3 linked regions of the Aquibium microcysteis genome follow. The protein of the gene in region 2 interacts with the protein of the main gene of each other region in a pairwise test. Links are inferred from orthologs where the notes say so. Each region holds a gene or a part of one and is shown on either strand. Other genes may lie near its edges. The genes, in order: IAI54_RS24695, ndk and IAI54_RS17905.

The links.
Region 1: the proteins of ndk (region 2) and IAI54_RS24695 interact in binary tests that used the Escherichia coli proteins (3 or more experiments, as listed by UniProt). The link is inferred for Aquibium microcysteis from one-to-one orthologs.
Region 3: the proteins of ndk (region 2) and IAI54_RS17905 interact in binary tests that used the Escherichia coli proteins (3 or more experiments, as listed by UniProt). The link is inferred for Aquibium microcysteis from one-to-one orthologs.

The regions. Positions count from the first base shown.
Region 1 is NZ_CP061080.1:5,238,922-5,244,653, reverse strand. The notes cover bases 1,576-4,447. They hold IAI54_RS24695 (uracil-DNA glycosylase family protein), read right to left. Parts: upstream 3,500-4,447; coding sequence 2,651-3,499; downstream 1,576-2,650. Other genes in these bases: IAI54_RS24690 (TetR/AcrR family transcriptional regulator), read left to right, coding at 3,669-4,349; IAI54_RS24700 (GMC family oxidoreductase), read right to left, coding at 1,576-2,646. Also shown: IAI54_RS24710 (BMP family ABC transporter substrate-binding protein), read right to left, coding at 1-618; IAI54_RS24705 (NIPSNAP family protein), read right to left, coding at 689-1,009; more of IAI54_RS24700, read right to left, coding at 1,006-1,575; IAI54_RS24685 (acyltransferase family protein), read left to right, coding at 4,609-5,715. UniProt on the Escherichia coli protein: Excises uracil residues from the DNA which can arise as a result of misincorporation of dUMP residues by DNA polymerase or due to deamination of cytosine.
Region 2 is NZ_CP061080.1:6,055,326-6,060,956, forward strand. What follows is about bases 1,407-4,177. They hold ndk (nucleoside-diphosphate kinase), read left to right. Parts: upstream 1,407-2,466; coding sequence 2,467-2,889; downstream 2,890-4,177. Other genes in these bases: IAI54_RS28520 (DinB family protein), read right to left, coding at 1,407-1,600; IAI54_RS28525 (glutathione S-transferase family protein), read left to right, coding at 1,669-2,361; IAI54_RS28535 (putative bifunctional diguanylate cyclase/phosphodiesterase), read right to left, coding at 2,974-4,177. Also shown: IAI54_RS28505 (ABC-F family ATP-binding cassette domain-containing protein), read right to left, coding at 1-207; IAI54_RS28510 (hypothetical protein), read right to left, coding at 317-865; IAI54_RS28515 (hypothetical protein), read left to right, coding at 864-1,100; more of IAI54_RS28520, read right to left, coding at 1,088-1,406; more of IAI54_RS28535, read right to left, coding at 4,178-5,217; IAI54_RS28540 (molybdenum cofactor biosynthesis protein MoaE), read right to left, coding at 5,334-5,631. UniProt on the Escherichia coli protein: Major role in the synthesis of nucleoside triphosphates other than ATP. The ATP gamma phosphate is transferred to the NDP beta phosphate via a ping-pong mechanism, using a phosphorylated active-site intermediate.
Region 3 is NZ_CP061080.1:3,845,360-3,851,176, forward strand. Bases 1,184-4,140 are described here. They hold IAI54_RS17905 (5-formyltetrahydrofolate cyclo-ligase), read right to left. Parts: upstream 2,985-4,140; coding sequence 2,382-2,984; downstream 1,184-2,381. Other genes in these bases: IAI54_RS17895 (TerC family protein), read right to left, coding at 1,184-1,483; IAI54_RS17900 (TIGR00282 family metallophosphoesterase), read right to left, coding at 1,541-2,371; IAI54_RS17915 (DUF4345 domain-containing protein), read right to left, coding at 3,213-3,665; IAI54_RS17920 (AAA family ATPase), read left to right, coding at 3,794-4,140. In the rest of the region: IAI54_RS17890 (MBL fold metallo-hydrolase), read left to right, coding at 1-657; more of IAI54_RS17895, read right to left, coding at 701-1,183; more of IAI54_RS17920, read left to right, coding at 4,141-4,633; IAI54_RS17925 (glutathione S-transferase family protein), read left to right, coding at 5,601-5,817. UniProt on the Escherichia coli protein: Involved in the removal of 5-formyltetrahydrofolate.

The sequences.
Region 1 (5,732 bases), 820 kb from region 2 along the record:
GAAGGCCGCCGTCACGGTGGCGTCGGGGCGCACGGACAGCACGCCCGCCTTGAGCGCATTGAAGTCGGCGTTGAGCGGCGGGATCGAGATGCCGCCGATGAAGCCGATCTTGCCGGTCTTGCTGATGCGCCCGGCGAAGATGCCGGACAGGTAGCAGCCGAGATAGTAGTCGTAGGAGACCGTCACAACGTTCGGAATCGCCGGTTCGAACGGATCCCCGAACAGCTGGATCCATTTGGTATCCGGATAGGACGGCGCCACCGCCTTGAAGGGTTCGGCCACCTCGTTGAACGTCGACACCACCACCGCGGCGCCCGCGTCGCCCAGGGTCCGGAAGATCGTTTCGTAGGTCGCGGGGTCCTGCGCATAGATGGCGCGGTGCTCCAGCCCCTTCTCCTCGGACAGCTGCTTGAGCTTGGCGATCATGGAATCGACCGGTCCGGCATCGCCGGCCGCCTGCGTGTGGACGAGGGCGATCAGTCCGCCCTGCGCCTGCGCGACCGCCGCCGTCAGGGCGCCGGTCATGGTGATCGCGGCCGTTCCGGCCGCCGTCTTCAGGAAGGATCGGCGGTCGAAGGACGACCGCAGGAACGAGAGAGTGGTCTGCTTGCTGGTCATGTGTCTTTTCTCCTCTGGATGTTGCCGTTGGCCGGTCTTGTCGATGGGTTGCTCGGACTGCTGCGTTCGATCAGGCTCCAGGCGAAAACGAGGCCGGGTTCATGATCATCACGTTCTGGCTCTGGATCGCGTTCAGCGACCAGACGCCGGAAATGAAGGACTGCCATTCGGGATCGGCATACATGGCCGCGCGCCGCGCCTCGCGGTCGGCGAGGCTGTCGTAGCTCCAGATCAGCACGGTGGTGTGCAGCGCGCCGATCTCGCTGACGAAGAGACCGATGAAGCGACCGAGATGGCGCTTCTGGATCGGGAGCCCCTCGGTCTCGTATTTCCTCAGCCAGCCGTCGACCGTGCCGGGCCGGAAGGTGTAGGTGCGGTGCTCCACGATCATGCGCTGGTCTCCCCGAGGATGAAGTCCGACGCCCGCTCGCCGATCATGATGGCGGGCGCGTTGGTGTTGCCGCTGGAAATGATCGGCATGATCGAGGCGTCGGCGACGCGCAGTCCCTCGATGCCGCGCACCCTGAGCCGCGGGTCGACGACGGCCATCGCGTCGATGCCCATCTTGCAGGTGCCGACCGGGTGGAACGTCGTCATCGCCGTCGCCCGCAGCCACGTCTCCAGCTCGGCATCGCTGCCGACACCCGGGCCGGGAGCGAGTTCCTTGCCGCGGAAGGGGTCGAACGCCTTCTGGGCGATGATCTCGCGCGTCATGCGAATGCCGGAGATCATGGTGCGGAGGTCGAAGTCCGACTGAAGGTAATTGGCGCGGATACGCGGCTTTTCGGCGGGATCGGCCGACGCCAGCGTGATCTCGCCGCGGCTCTCCGGGTTCACCGGCCCGACCCTGAGCGTGAAGCCGTGGTCGGCCTCGATCGCGCGCCGGCGCCGGAACGGATTGGGGAAGTGCAGGTTCGCCGTCTTCTCCAGGGCCGGCATGAAATGCAGCTGGATGTCGGGCGCCAGCAGGTCCGGCCGCGACTTGAGGAAAGCCCCCGCCTCGTAGGGGAAGGTGGTGACGACGCCGGTTCCGAACAGCATCCCCTGCACGACCGACCAGACCAGCTTGTCGGCGCGCAGATCGCCATGCAGCGTGACCGGCTGCCGGCATTCCCAGGACATCACGCAGTCGACATGGTCCTGCAGGTTCTTGCCGACGCCCGGCAGGTCGTGGACCACCTCGATGCCGTGCGCGGCGAGTTGGTCCGCCGGTCCGATGCCCGACAGCATGAGGATCTGCGGCGAATTGACGGTGCCGCAGGCCAGCACGACCTCCCGCTCGGCCCGCACCTCGTGCACCGCCCCGCCCTTGCTATAGCGGACGCCCACGGCGCGGCCGTTCTCGATGAGCACGCGTTCGGTCAGCGCCTCGGTCTCGACCGACAGGTTCGGGCGCGACAGCACCGGGCGCAGGAACGCGAAGGAGGTGGACCAGCGCTTGCCGTCCCTGATGGTGAAGTCGAACTTGCCGACGCCGTCCTGCTCGGCCCCGTTGAAGTCGTCGTTGGCGGCGTGGCCCGCCTGCGTGCCCGCCTCGACGAAGACGTCGTGCAGCGGACTCGTGCTGCGGGCCCGGCAGACCGTGAGCTCGCCTTGCGAACCGTGGAAATCATCCCGGCGCTGGATGTGTCCCTCGGAGCGGCGGAACGCAGGCAGCACGTCCTCGTAGGACCAGCCCGGCGAGCCGAGCTGCGCCCAGCGATCGTAGTCGTGGCGATTGCCGCGCACGTAGATCATGCCGTTGATGGTGGAGGAGCCGCCCAGCACCTTGCCGCGCGGCCAGTAGAGCGACCGTCCGTCGAGGTGCGGCTCGGGCTCGGTGTGGTAGTGCCAGTTGTAGATCCCGGACTGGAAGAGCTTCCCCATCAGCATGGGGAGGCGAAACAGCGGATTGCGGTCGCGGCCGCCGGCCTCCAGCAGGAGCACCCGGTTGTTCCGGTCGGCCGAGAGCCGGTTGGCGAGCACGCAGCCGGCGGAGCCGGCGCCGACGATGATGTAGTCCCAGGTCTTTGTCTTCGTCTTCGTCATGGCGTCACCAGCCGATGGGCCGCAGGCCGGCAGCCGCCAGATGGCGGTTGCAGGCGACGAACGGGTTTTCGAGGGAGAACAGATCGTCGGCGAAGGCCGGATGGGGGCGCTGGAACGTCGCCTGCGGATCCCGCGGCGTGTCGAGGCCCGCGAGCCGCAGGTTCTCCGCGGCGGCGTCGCCGAAGCCGAGATAGACGATCGGCCGGCCGGATGCCGCGAGATGGCGCAGGACCGCCTGGATCAGCGGACGCCAGACCGGCAGGTGGCCGCGCGACTGGTGGGGATCGACCTCGACCCGGAAGCGCGAGAGGGTGAGCGAGGAGTTGAGCAGCAGCACGCCTTCCCTCACCCACCGGTCCGCGATCTCGCCCGGCGGCTCGATCCGCACCGAGCCGGCTTCGATCTCGCTCAAGAGTCCCGGCCAGTCGCCGAAGGAGCGCGCGAGTTCGGGACGCCCGGTCCGCGCGGCGCAGATCTGCTGCATGTAGGCGCGCACGCTTCTGGAAAACATCTTGTCGAGCTCCCGCCAGGCCGCGACGTTGCCTGCCTCGAAGGCGCGGCCGGTCGCGAAGCCCGGCTCCGGATAGGGATCCTGCCCGAGGACCACGCAGCGCACCGCGTCCGGATCGATGCCGTCGAAGGCGCGCAGCATGTGGGCCCCGGCGGGAGCGCCGGGAAACCCGCGCGCCCTGCGGGACGGGAAGATCGGCTCCCAGGCCTCGAAGTCGAGCGAGGGGTCGCATCCGTCGAAGCCGAGTTCCACCTGGCGAAGCACCGGGATCCACGACGCGGGAACGTCGTCCTGCCAGCCGGCGAGGACGTCACGCAGTGCATCGACCAATCTTGCAGCCATGTCCGCCGACGCTCCCCTCACGCTCCGCAATGAATCCAAAAGTTGACCAGAAAGTCAACTTCCTGGAACGCATTTCCTGACCGGAACGTCAGATTCTTGGGATAGGCCGGAGAAGGCCGTTGGAAGCGCGTCCGGCGGGATGTAAGACGGGGATCAAGGAGGATCAGGAATGGAGCAGAGCAGCGCGACGCCGAAGCGCAGGGCCACCAGGGCGCCGGAGGAGCGGATCCGCGCGCGCAACGAGGCCAGAATCCTGAAGGCCGCGGTCGAGCTGTTCGCGCGCAAGGGATTCGACGGGACGCGGATCGCGGAGATCGCCGAGGCGAGCGGCCTGCCCAAGGCGAACGTGTACTACTATTTCGAGACCAAGGAATCGATCTACGGCGTCCTGATCGAACGCCTGCTGCAGGGCTGGGATCAGGCGCTGGAGCACATCCGGGCAGACCGGGAGCCGAGCGAGGCGATCGCCGGCTACATCGCGGCGAAGCTCGACTACTCCCGGCGCCATCCGACCCAGTCGCGCTTCTTCGCCAACGAGATGATGCGCGGCGGCGGCTTCCTGTCGCGGGCGCAGCGCCGTCACATGCAGGACATCACCCGCGAGCGGGTGGAGGTGGTGGAAGACTGGATCCGGCAGGGGAAGTTGCGCCCGCTGGCGGCGAAGCACTTCTTCATCATGCTGTGGGCCTCGACGCAGTTCTACGCGGATTTCGCGGAGGTCGCCGCCATGACGCTCGAAAAGCCGAAGCTCCGGCCTGCCGACTACGTCGAAGCGCGCGACACGATCGTGAAGCTGATCCTGGACGGATGCCTTCCTGCGACGACGGATGCCGAGGCCGGCGGCCGATAGCCGCCTCGACGTCCCGCGGACGGGTTCCATCGCGCATGATCTGCACGCGATGATGACGGGTGCGGCGAAGACCGGCTCTCCCCCGGCGGCGTGCCGCTCCTGACGAGCCGAGGACGCCCGTGCCTTGTTCCACCCCACGTCGCCGGCGGCCGGCGCCGGATCACGCTTGCGTGAGCAGCGCTGGGCTTAAGCCTTTGGTTGCACCGTCGGCGTAGGGGTGTGCCCGGGGCCGGCCGAGCCGGCGAAGGGATGCGACGGAATGACGGAGAGGGAACGGGCGGAGGGCCGGGTCGACTGGGTGGACGCCGCCAAGGGGCTGTGCATCATCCTGGTGGTGATGGTGCATGCCACGATCGGCGTCGAGATCGCCATGGCCGAAGAAGGCTTCATGCACGCCGTCGTCGCCTTCGCGCGGCCGTTCCGCATGCCCGACTTCTTCCTCATCTCCGGTCTCTTCCTGGCGCTCACCATCGACCGGCCCTGGCGGCGCTATCTCGACCGAAAGGTGGTGCATTTCCTCTACTTCTACCTTCTGTGGCTGACCATCCAGTTCGCCTTCAAGGCGCCGGAGATGGCGGCCGCGGCCGGCGGCTGGAACGCGCCGCTGTCGGGCTGGCTGCAGGCGCTGTGGCAGCCCTTCGGCACGCTGTGGTTCATCTACGTGCTGCCGGTGTTCTTCCTGTTCACGCGCCTGGTGCGCGGGCTGCCCGTCTGGTTCGTGCTCGCCTGGGCGGCGGTGCTGGAAGCGCTGCCGGTGCATACCGGATGGGTGGTGTTCGACGAGTTCGCGCAGCGCTACGTCTTCTTCTTCGCCGGCTACGCCTTGGCCCCGCATGTCTTCGCCTTCGCTGCGGCGGCGGCCCGGCGGCAGGGCCTGGCACTCGCGGGGCTCGTGGCCTTCGGACTCGTCAACGGGCTCCTCGTCTTCACGCCGACACCCGAAGCGCTCGGCTTCCTGATCCAGGGCGAGAGCGGCGACACGGGGGCGACCGGCGGCCTGTCGGAACTGCCGGGCGTCTCGCTCGCGCTCGGCCTCGCCGGCGCGCTCGGCATCGTCGCCGTCGCCGCGCTGCTGGCCCGCGCGCCATGGGCCTCCTGGCTGCGCTGGCTTGGCGCGCACTCGATCGTCGTCTACCTCGCCTTCTTCCTGCCCATGGCAGCGACCCGCGTCGCGCTCGTCTCGACCGGGCTGATCCCCGACGTCGGCCTGATGGCGCTGATCACCACCATCGCCGGGATCGCCGGACCGGTGGTGCTCTACGGGATCGTGCAGTGGAGCGGCCGCGGGCGCTTCCTGTTCGAACGGCCGGCCTGGGCCTCGATCGACCGGATGCAGCCGACGTCCCGGGCGCGTCGAACGGCGTGACCGCGGCCGCGAAGCAA
Region 2 (5,631 bases):
GACCTGCCCGATGCGGGCGTTGCGCGGCAGGCCGATGGTGCCGGTCTCGGTGGCGAGGTCGCCGGTGATGGCGCGGAACAGCGTGGTCTTGCCGGTGCCGTTGCGCCCGACGAGACCGGCCTTCGCCCCGGCAGGCAGCGCCAGGGAGGCGTGGTCGAGGAGCAGGCGCCCGGCGATGCGCAGCGAGAGGTCGGTGAGCGTGATCATGCCGCGTGTCTAGGCGCCGGCGTGCGGTGCGGCAAGGGGCACGTGTCCGGACGCGGAGGAGGCGGCGCTGCGGCGCCGCCTCCTCCTTGGACCGTTCGACCGGCCGCGGCTAGCGGGACGCCGTCTGGCCGATCAGGCGACAGAGCGCGAGAAGATCCCGGTCGTATCCGGACGGGTTGGCCGTGACCTCGTCGCAGCGCCGCTTGTAGCGGCTGAGTTCGGCGTTCGACATGCCGGCGACGATCGATTCGGGCGTGGCACCCGGCTGCCCCGGCGTGCCCGGGTTGCCGGGCGTGCCCGGCGACCCCGGGCTGCCCGGGGTCCCGCCGATGGAGACGCCGATCCCGGCACCGACGCCGCTGCCGCCGCCGATGGTCGCGCCCGCACCGGCGTTGACGCCGCTGCCCCCGCCGATCGACGCGCCCGCTCCTGCATTGACGCCGCCGCTGCCGCCGATGGAAGCGCCGGCTCCGGCGTCGACGCCGCTGCCGCCCCCGATCGAGGCGCCGGCCCCGGCGTTCACGCCACCCGAGCCGCCGACCGATGCGGCCGCGCCGGCGTCGACGCCGCCGCTCCCGATTCCGACGCCGGCACCGACCCCGATGCCACCGATGCCGACGCCGACACCCGCGCCGACTCCGTCCGCATGCGCAGGCATGGTTGCCATCGCCGCAGCGAGGGCCATTGCCGAAAAGGTTGAAGTCATTGCTGCAAACCGGATCATCTCAAGCTCCTCCGTTGCCAATATTTTACAACCGACGGTGTCATTCCGTCGTGATAGCAATCGGAGTCTCGGCGAATGGTTCCAGGCAGATAAGACGAACGTTAACGGTTCGAGCCGTCGATACTTCGAAGGCAGGATGTGGGACTGCGAACCACTTCAGGCGAACTGACGACCTTCCTCGGTGCGCTGGAAATAGATCATGTCGAGAGAGGGAGGTTCCTTGCCGAGCAGGGACAGGATGGTGTGCGCCTGCCCGCGGTGGTGGGTCTGGTGGTTGAAAAAGTGCGTCAGGGCGGGCGCCAGCCGCTGGCTCACCCTGCGCATGTCGGTGACCGTGATGTAGGTGAAGCGACCGGCGAGCGCGGCGTCGTCGAGCGTCTCGATCCATCCGGTGATCCGCTCGTCCTCGGCTTCGCGCGCCAGCCGCAAGGGGCCGAGATTCGGGTGCACGATCGCGTCGAGCGCCCGCGGCGCTTCCCCCTCCGCGGTGAACCGCTTGAGCCAGATGCGGTCGGCGACCAGGATATGGTTCAGCGTTCCCGTCATGGACCTGAAGAACGCCCCGACGTCACGGGCGAACGCCTCGTCGGTGAGCTCGGCGGCGGCGTCGTAGAGCTGGCCGTTGGCCCAACGGTTGTAGGCGGCGAGCATCCGGAAATGGGGCTTCATCATCTTTTCTTTTTCGGCGAAACAGGCTCAATTCCGCTCCTGATACCATCCGTGGAGGACCCGTTCCAATGGCCATTCTGCTCTATGACCTGGTAGGCGCGGACGCCGGCCGGCCCTTCAGCCCGCATTGCTGGAAGGTGGCGATGGCGCTGGCCCACAAGGGCCTCCCGTTCACCTCCATGCCGGCGCCCTTCACGCGCATCCCGACCATCGAGGGCGGCGCGACGAAGATCGTGCCGCTGATCCGCGACGGCGACACGCTGGTGTCGGACTCCTTCGACATCGCGCTCTATCTCGAGGAGGCCTATCCGGATCGCCCGACGCTTTTCGGGGGCGAGGGCGGCAAGGCGATGGCGCGGTTCGTGGAACGCTGGTCCCAGCTCACCATCCATTCCTATCTCGGCGCGGCGATCCTGATGGACATCCACGACTGCCTGGCGCCCGAGGACCAGGCGCATTTCCGCCGCACCCGCGAGCCGCGTTTCGGCAAGCCGATCGAGGAGGTCCCCCTCGACCGCGACGCGCGGCTGGCCGGGTTCCGCGCCTCGCTCGAGCCGCTGCGCAGCATGCTGTCCTACCAGCCCTTCATCGGCGGCGCCTCGCCGCTCTTTGCGGACTACATCGTCTTCGGCGCCTTCCAGTTCGCCCGCGTCGTCTCGTCCTACCAGCCGCTCGCGGCCGACGATCCGATCCGCGCCTGGTTCGAGCGCTGCCTGGCCCTCCACGACGGCCTCGGCGCCCGGGTGCCCGCCGCCGCCTGACGGCCACACCCCGCTTCACCATGCACCGCGCAAACCCTTGGCATTCGTCAGGGCGGACGGTATAGAGCCGCGACTTTCCCGATTGGACAGATGAAGGAACTGACGATGGCGATCGAACGCACTTTCTCGATGATCAAGCCCGACGCGACGCGGCGCAACCTGACCGGCGCGATCACCAAGATGCTCGAGGACGCGGGCCTGCGCGTCGTCGCGTCCAAGCGGGTCTGGATGAGCCTGCGCGAGGCCGAAGGCTTCTACGCCGTCCACAAGGAGCGTCCCTTCTTCCAGGAACTGACCGAGTTCATGTCCTCGGGTCCGACGATCGTCCAGGTGCTCGAAGGCGAGAACGCCATCGCGAAGAACCGCGAAGTGATGGGCGCCACCAATCCGACCAATGCCGCCGAAGGCACCATCCGCAAGGTGCACGCCCTGTCGATCGGCGAGAACTCCGTTCATGGCTCCGATGCGCCGGAGACGGCCGCCCAGGAGATCAAGTACTGGTTCGCCGACATCGAGATCGTCGGCTGATCCGTCCCGCCGGCTTCACCGGCGGCCGATCACGTACTGACAGGCCGCCGGGAGGCGGCCTGTGTCGTTTGGAAGCCAGTCGCGTCAGGCCGACAGACGCTCGTGCTCTCCCCGGTCCGGCGTGCGCTGGGTGCCGCTGGCCCTGACGAAGCGCTCGAACTCCGCCGCCGGCAGCGCCGGCGCATAGAGATATCCCTGGAAGCCGCCGCAGCCGGCCGAGAGCAGGAAGTCCTGCTGGCTCGTCGTCTCGACGTGTTCGGCCACGACGTGAAGCCGCAGAGTCTCGGCGATGGCCAGGATCGTGCGGACCAGATCCCGGTCCTCCTCGGACTTGTCGATCTCGGCGACGAAGCTGCCGTCGATCTTCACCTCGTCGAAGGGCAGGCGCTTCAGCCGCGACAGCGATGAATAGCCGGTGCCGAAATCGTCGAGCGAGAAGCGCACGCCGAGTGCCTTCAGCTTTGCCATCTTGTGGCCCATCGCGGCGAGGTCGCCCGCCGTCACATGCTCCGTGAACTCGAGCGTCAGCAGCGAGGCGTCGACGCCGTGGCTCTCGATCATCGCGATGAGCCCCTCCACCGCCGTGCTGCCGGCGAAGGACTGGACACTGATGTTGACCGACAGACGCAGCCCCGCCGTCGCCGGATCGCGGGCCCACGCCGCGAGTTGCCGGATCGCCTGGTCGAGCACCAGCCTGCAGAGCGCGTGGATCAGGCCCGATTGCTCTGCCAGCGGGATGAAGCGGTCGGGCGCGATTGAACCCAGTCCGGGATGGGTCCAGCGCAGCAGACCCTCTGCGCCGACCACACGCAGCCGCCTGTCCATCTGCGGCTGGAAGCGCAACGAGAGCGTCTCCTCGGCGATGGCCTTGCGCAGTTCGGCCAGCAGCGTGAAGCGCTCGGCTTCCCCTTCGAGCCATTCCGTCTCGAACAGCGCCATCGCATCCCGGCCCGAAGCCTTGGCGCGGTACATGGCGACGTCTGCGCGCTTGAGGAGGTCGTCAGGGTTCGCCGCGTCGCCGCCGAAGACGAGCACGCCGATGCTGGCGGACGAATTGTGCCGCAGGTCCCCATGCTCGAAAGGCCGCCGCAGCGCCGCCATGATCCTGTTGCCGGCGCCGATCGCGAGGGCGGAGGCGACCGCACCTTCCGTCGTCGTCGTCTCGATGGCCACCACGAACTCGTCGCCCCCCATCCGCGCGACGACGTCGCCCGGTCCGACGCTGGTCCTGAGGCGATGCGCGACATCCACCAGATAGGCGTCGCCGACATCGTGGCCTTGCGTGTCGTTCAGCGACTTGAAATTGTCGAGGTCGATGTACAGCAGGATGCCCTTCGTGTCGCCGCGGCCGCATCGTCGCATCGTCTCGGTTACCCGGTCGATGAACATGCGCCGGTTCGGAAGGTCCGTCAGCGGGTCGAAATAGGCGAGCTTCTCGATTGCCAGCGCCTGGCGCTTGCGCAGGGAGACGTCCGAAATGTAGCCGTACCAGGTTCCGCCTTCCCCACCCGGACCGGGCTCCCGCTGAGCGGTCATGCGCAGCCACTTCTCCGTGCCCCGCGGCGTGACGATGCGGAACTCGTGGTCCAGCAGCGTGACGCCGTCGATGGCCTTGCGGAAGCCTTCCGTGTAGCCGTCGACGTCGTCGGGATGGACGAGCTTCGACAGGAGGAAGTCGGTCGCATGCCATTCCTCCGGAGACATCTCGACGATATCGAAGTAGCCGACGCTGACGTATTCCACCGTCACCTGCCGGCCGCCGTCGCGCGTCCGGAACTGGAAAAGGGCACCGGGCAGGTGGCTCGTCAGCTTCCGGAACGTTGCCTCCAGTGCGAGGCGTGCCATCGTCTCGGAAATCTCGCGGACGGAACCCTCGTAGTACAGCGGCTGTCCGGTCGACGAGTGGCGGACCAGACGGGCGGACTCGCTGACCCAGATCCGCTCCCGCGTCTTGTGCCGATAGATTTCCGAGGCGACCTCTTCGATCTTGCCGTCCCGTTCGAGCAGGGCACGCAACTCCTCGCGCCGCCCGGGCTCGACATACCATTCGCTGGCGATGTCGGTGACGGTGGCGAGCATCTCTTCCTCGCTGCCATAGCCGTTCAGCCGCACCAGGGCGCGGTTCGCCCTGAGCAGCCGTCCGTCGAGCGACGAGCGGTAGACGCCCTCGGAGAGGTTGTCGAGGAGCCCGCGCATGTAGGCCCGGTCCTCGAGGGCACTCAGGGACTGGGTGCGATAGGCCGAGGCCATCAGCCCCATGACGAGGGCGAGCGCGGAGGAGGCGAGAAGCGCGATTCCCATGAAATCGAAACCCGCACCCTCGATCAAGCGCCGAACCCCGTCTGACCTCTTCAACGGACGGTACATTAGGGACGGCTGCTTGCGATATTTCTAACTGGCCGGTGTCGCCTCGTCGGATGGTTAACGGGTTCCTGACCTGCCCGTCACCAGCGGCCGGCGGCGCGGTCGTCGGCATCCTTGGCGTCGACCCAACCGCCCGCGGTGCCGTCGGTCCTGTGCTCCTTCTTCCAGAAGGGAGCGCGGGTCTTGAGGAAATCCATCAGGAAGGACGCGCCCTCGAACGCCGCCTGCCGGTGCGCCGAGGCGGCCACCACCAGCACGATGTTGCCGCCCGGCTCGATCTTCCCGTGGCGGTGGATCGCCACCAGACCCGTCAGCGGCCATCGCTCGGCGGCCTGCCGCGCGATCCGCAGGATCTCCGCTTCGGCCATGCCGGGATAA
Region 3 (5,817 bases), 2.2 Mb from region 2 along the record:
CGCACGTCCGGCGAGGTGACGATCACCTATGCCGGACACTCGACCTACGTCATCGAATCGCCCGGCGGCGTCCGGGTCGCCACAGACTATTCCGGCATCTACGGCCGCGACCCGCTGCCGCGCGTCGTGACCATGAACAAGGCGCACACGACCCACTTCACCACGAGCCCGGATCCAGCGATCGAGCACGTCCTGCCGGGCTGGAACCCGGACGGCGGCGAACCGGCGCGCCACGCGGTGGTGGTTGACGACGTCTACATCCGCAACGTGACGACCGACATCCGCCGTTTCGGCACGATGGAGGAGAACGCCAATTCGATCTTCATCTTCGAGGTGGCGGACCTGTGCATCGGCCATCTCGGCCACCTGCATCACGCCCTGACGGACGCCCACTACGGCGCGATCGGCCGGCTGGACATCGTGATGGTGCCCGTCGACGGCGGGATGACGCAGTCGCTCGCCAACATGAGCGAGATCACGACGCGTCTCTCCTCCTCGATCGTGCTGCCGATGCACCGGCACTCGACGCCGATGGGAGAGTTTCTGGCGATGATGGGCAACAGCTACGCCGTCGACTACCGTGCGGAGCGCAGCTTCACGATCTCGCTGCGCGACCTGCCCCGCCGCCCGACGATCCTGATCCTGCAGGGCGTGTGACCGCCGCACGCGCCGGGAGCGCGCGTGCGGATCGGCGGGCGGGTCAGTGCCCGGCGTCGCCGATGCCGCGCGCCTTGTCTGCCGCCTTCTTGCGCCGCGCCAGCATGTTGAGCGTCTCGACCAGCGCCGAGAAGCCCATCGCCGCGTAGATGTAGCCCTTCGGCACATGGAAGCCCATGCCGTCGGCGATCAGCGTCATGCCGATCATCAGGAGGAAGCCCAGCGCCAGCATCACGATGGTGGGGTTCTTGGCAATGAAGCGCGACAACGGCTCGGCCGCGATGAGCATCACCGTCACCGCGCAGATCACGGCGATGTACATGATCGCGATCTCGTCCGTCATGCCGACGGCCGTGATGATGGAATCGATCGAGAAGACGAGGTCGAGCAGCAGGATCTGGACGATCGCGGCGCCGATCGACATCGACACGGCGCGGCCGACGATGTCTTCCTTGGGGTCCTCGGGATCGACCGTGTGGTGGATTTCCTTGGTGGCCTTCCAGACCAGGAACAGGCCGCCGGCGATCAGGATCAGGTCGCGCCAGGAAAAGCCGTGGTCGAACAGCGTGAAGACGGGGGTCGTCAGCGTCACGATGAAGGAGACGGTGGCGAGCAGGATCAGGCGCAGGACCAGCGCGGCGCCGATTCCGATGCGGCGCGCGTTCTTCTGCTGGTGGGCGGGAAGCCGGTTGGTGAGGATGGAGATGAAGATCAGGTTGTCGATGCCAAGCACGATCTCGAGCACGACGAGCGTGGCCAGCGCCACCCAGGCGGACGGGTCGGCGAACCAGTCGAGATGCGAGGCGAGAACGTCGGAGAACGGCATGGGACGGGGATCCTTCGAGCGCGGTGAAGGCACGGTTGCGCCGCTAAACGGCTGGGGTCAACCGCCGTTCCAGAAGACGGGCACGGTTTCTTGCAGCCGCGGCCCGAGCCTGAGCGGAGCGACCTTCTCGGCCAGCCCGGTGCGGTCGGATATTTCGACGCCGAGCCCGCAGATGGTCGCCGGTCCGCTCGCCGCCTCGAAACGGCCGCGCGGCACCTTCGACAGAAAGCGGTTGAGCGGCTCCTCCTTGTCCATGCCGAGCGAGGAATCATAGTCGCCGCACATGCCGGCGTCCGAGATGTAGGCCGTGCCGCCGTTGAGGATCTGGTGATCGGCCGTCGGCTGGTGCGTATGCGTGCCGACGACGAGGCTCGCGCGGCCGTCGACGAAATGGGCGAAGCACATCTTCTCGCTGGTCGCCTCGGCGTGGAAGTCGATCACCACCGCATCCGCCTGCTCGCCGAGCGGACAGGCGGCGAGTTCGCGCTCCCCCGCCTGGAAGGGATCGTCGAGCTCGGGATGCATGAAGACGCGGCCCATGATGTTGGACACCATCACGCGCGCGCCGTTGCGGGCGACGTAGAGGCCGGAGCCACGGCCGGGCGTGCCGCGCGGGAAGTTGACCGGGCGCAGGAAACGCTCCTCGTGCGGCGCGAACTGCAGGGCTTCGCGCTGATCCCAGACGTGGTTGCCGGTGGTGACGACGTCGGCGCCGGCGTCGAGCGTCGAGCGAAAGATGTCTTCCGTGATGCCGAAGCCGCCCGCCGCGTTCTCACCGTTGACGATGACGAAGTCGAGCCGGAAATCCGAGATGAGCCCGGGAAGGCGCTGCCAGACGGCCGTGCGGCCGGAGCGGCCAACCATGTCACCGAGGAAGAGAAGTCTCATGAATTGAGCTTTATCCCTCGATCTCGAACCGCCGCAAGCCACTTTCCGTCAGGATCGCCGGAAGCGGCACGTCGTGCGCCTCGGCCGGCACCCGTTCGACCTCCTGGCAGTCGAAGGCGATCCCGAAAAGACGCGGATGGAGTCCCCGCGCGTGAAGCCGCGCGATGGCGCGGTCGTAGTGGCCGGCGCCGTAGCCGATGCGGTGGCCGCGCGCGTCGAAGGCCGCGAGCGGCACCAGCATGATCGTCGGATCGAGCACCGCGGCGTCTTCGGCCGGACCGACGGTCCCGAAGCCGGTGTCGACCAGTGGCGCGCCTCGCACCAGTTCGCGGAAGACGATGGTTGTCTTGTCGAGGATCGCGGGAACGCAGACCCGCGCACCCTTCTCCGCGAGGGCTGCCAGAAGCGGTCGCGTGTCCATCTCGCTGCGGATCGGCATGAAGCCGGAGACCACGTCGCCGGGCTCGACGCCGATGGCCGAAAGACCGGCCTCGGCGATCACCAGCGCAGCCTCGATGCGCCGGTGCGGATCGAGCGCATCACGACGGGCGAGCGATTCGAGCCGAAGGGCCTTCTTCAATTCACGATTGGAGGAGTGGTGTTCTTCGGTCATCGCCAAGCTTTGGACGATGACGGCCCCGGGTTCAACCCGGCAGGCGACGGATAGATGACGATCCACGACAACCGGTGGAAAGGTTGATCCCGGGTGCCTACAACGTAGGTGGGCGCCGTATGGAAGGACCCACGGGTCCTCCCAGGGACAGCTCCCTTGGGATCAGTAAGGCCCCGGGGAATGTTATTCCTGCCGCGAAGCGCAGACCGCCGATACCAATATAGGACGTCACCCGGGCCTGCGCCATCCCATTCGAACGCCCCGCGCATGCCAGAGCACGACGAACGGCACGGCGACGAGTTCCATGGCCAGTCCGGCGAGGTGCCCGGCCGACGGCGCGCCGGCCAGACCGAGCGACGCGAGCCGCGCGAGTCCGCCGGCGAAGGTCATCGCCGCCAGCAGGCGCAGCCGCTCACCCTTCGTTTCGATCGACGGAATGCAGCTCCACCATGCGAGGCCGACGACCAGAAAGACGCCGGACAGGAAGCGCATATGGCTGTCGAGATCGACCGGCCAGGGTGACGTTGCGCCGAGGAAGCGAGGCCCCGCGACGATGCCCGCCGCGCCGGCGAAGACGGGCAGGCAGCCTGCGACGGCGATGAAGACCTGCAGCGCGCGCCGCGCGGTCGCGTCTTTGCCTGTCGCGATGGCGTCGGGGGCGTTCCCGGCTCTCTGTGTCATGCAGGGTGAACGGCGACGGGAGCGGCGAAGTTTCGCACCGCCGTCTTGACCGGGTGCACCCTTGCGCCTGTCGGTCTCGTTCCCTACGGTTTGCGACAAGTCTGAACAATCATCCGGGACAATCACGCATGCGTTTCGAAGGCACGGCAGCCTATGTGGCCGACAAGGATCTGATGGTGGCGGTGAATGCCTCCATCGCGCTGGAACGGCCGCTTCTGGTCAAGGGCGAGCCGGGCACCGGCAAGACCGAACTCGCCCGCCAAGTGGCCGGCGCGCTCGGCCTCGACCTGATCGAGTGGCACGTGAAATCCACCACGAAGGCGCAGCAGGGCCTCTACGAGTACGACGCCGTGTCGCGGCTGCGCGACAGCCAGCTCGGCGACGAGCGCTTCAACGACATCCGCAACTACATCAAGCGCGGCAAGTTGTGGGAGGCCTTCGCGGCCGGCCGCAAGGTGGTGCTTTTGATCGACGAGATCGACAAGGCGGACATCGAGTTCCCCAACGACCTCTTGCAGGAACTCGATCGCATGGAGTTCTTCGTCTACGAGACCGGCGAGACGGTGAAGGCGGTGCAGCGGCCGATCGTCATCATCACCTCCAACAACGAGAAGGAACTGCCGGATGCCTTCCTTCGCCGCTGCTTCTTCCACTACATCCGCTTCCCGGAGGCCGAGACGCTGCAGAAGATCGTCGAGGTGCACTATCCCGGCATCAAGCAGAATCTCGTCCGCGCCGCGCTGACCCAGTTCTACGAGGTGCGCGAGGTGCCGGGGCTGAAGAAAAAGCCCTCGACCTCGGAGGCGCTCGACTGGATCCGCCTGCTGGTGGCCGACGACGTCGACCCGGCCGACCTGCGTGGCGAGGCCAAGAATGCCCTGCCGAAGCTGCACGGGGCGCTTCTGAAGAACGAGCAGGACGTCCATCTGTTCGAGCGGCTGGCTTTCATGGCGCGCCGGCAGGGGTGAGCGTGAACGGGCGGCGCTAGCGCCGCCCGCGTAGGTTGCACTACCGAGTGTGACACTCGTTGCAGCACCAATAGCAACCATCAGCCATATAGTCATAGAGCTTGGCAGTCGAGACAGCCGAATGGCACGAGTAGTGCTCTCCAAGCGGTCTACGGTTGTGAAGTGCAGGGAGACGGTGGCAGGATTCACGATGGACCTCGTGATCGCCATTCGCCTGCGCGTTTGCATTCATATAGTATTGAGCCATTTCGGCCTCCATATCGGATTCGATATTGAACGGGAGCCGAAACCATGCGAATCTTGAATTGCTAGGTCAGTGTTCGCTTGGTTTCGAATTTCGAGCCAGCGCTTCGCTGAGGATCTGAACCACGTGGGCCTCCGGGCTTCACGTGGTTCGTCTTTCCATTTCAACCTCATTCGTTACATTTCAGTCAGCGACGAAACAGGTCCAACTGAGTTCGTTCACTTTCGCCTACAAGACTATCCCCCCTAGGAGTTAAGAGGTATGAGCCTTTTCCAAAGCGCTCCCCGCGCCGATAAATAGCCAAACCGTCCTTCTCAAGAGTTCGATGACTTACAAGATTCCTAACAACTTGGCTAAATCGATCGTCCTTTCTTCCTTTTAAGATTTCACGATCTTCGTTTGATAGATCAATCCGCTTTCGTAGATACTTAGTAATCTCGGTTATTGCGAGCCCTGAGTTCGGGTCTCCAAACTCCTTGATAAGCTGGAGAACCGGTAGAACGAGATCCCTCTCTCTGATACGCGATTCGTTAACCATCTATCTTGTGCATCTGCGTGACGAATCCCTAGATATTGCCTCGAATCCGATTCGTCAAGGATTCGTAAACCATGTCTGTTAACTCGCCTTAAATCCCATCCGATCTGAGGACAGGTTGCAGGCGCACTGGATTTTGCCAGTGAATTCGCTATGCCCTCCCCCCGGACTTATGAGGAGGACACACTATGAAGACCAAGCTCAATCTCTACTACGACCGCGCCGCCTGTTCGCTGGGCGTGCGCATCGCGCTGGAAGCGGCAGGGGCCGACTACGGGGACACCCGCGTCGCCATCCGCAAGGGCGAGGCGCAGGCGCCGGACTATCTGAAGGTCAATCCGGCCGGCCGCGTCCCGGCGCTGGCGATCCCGGGCGAGGCGGATGCGCTCGGCGAACTCGTGGCCA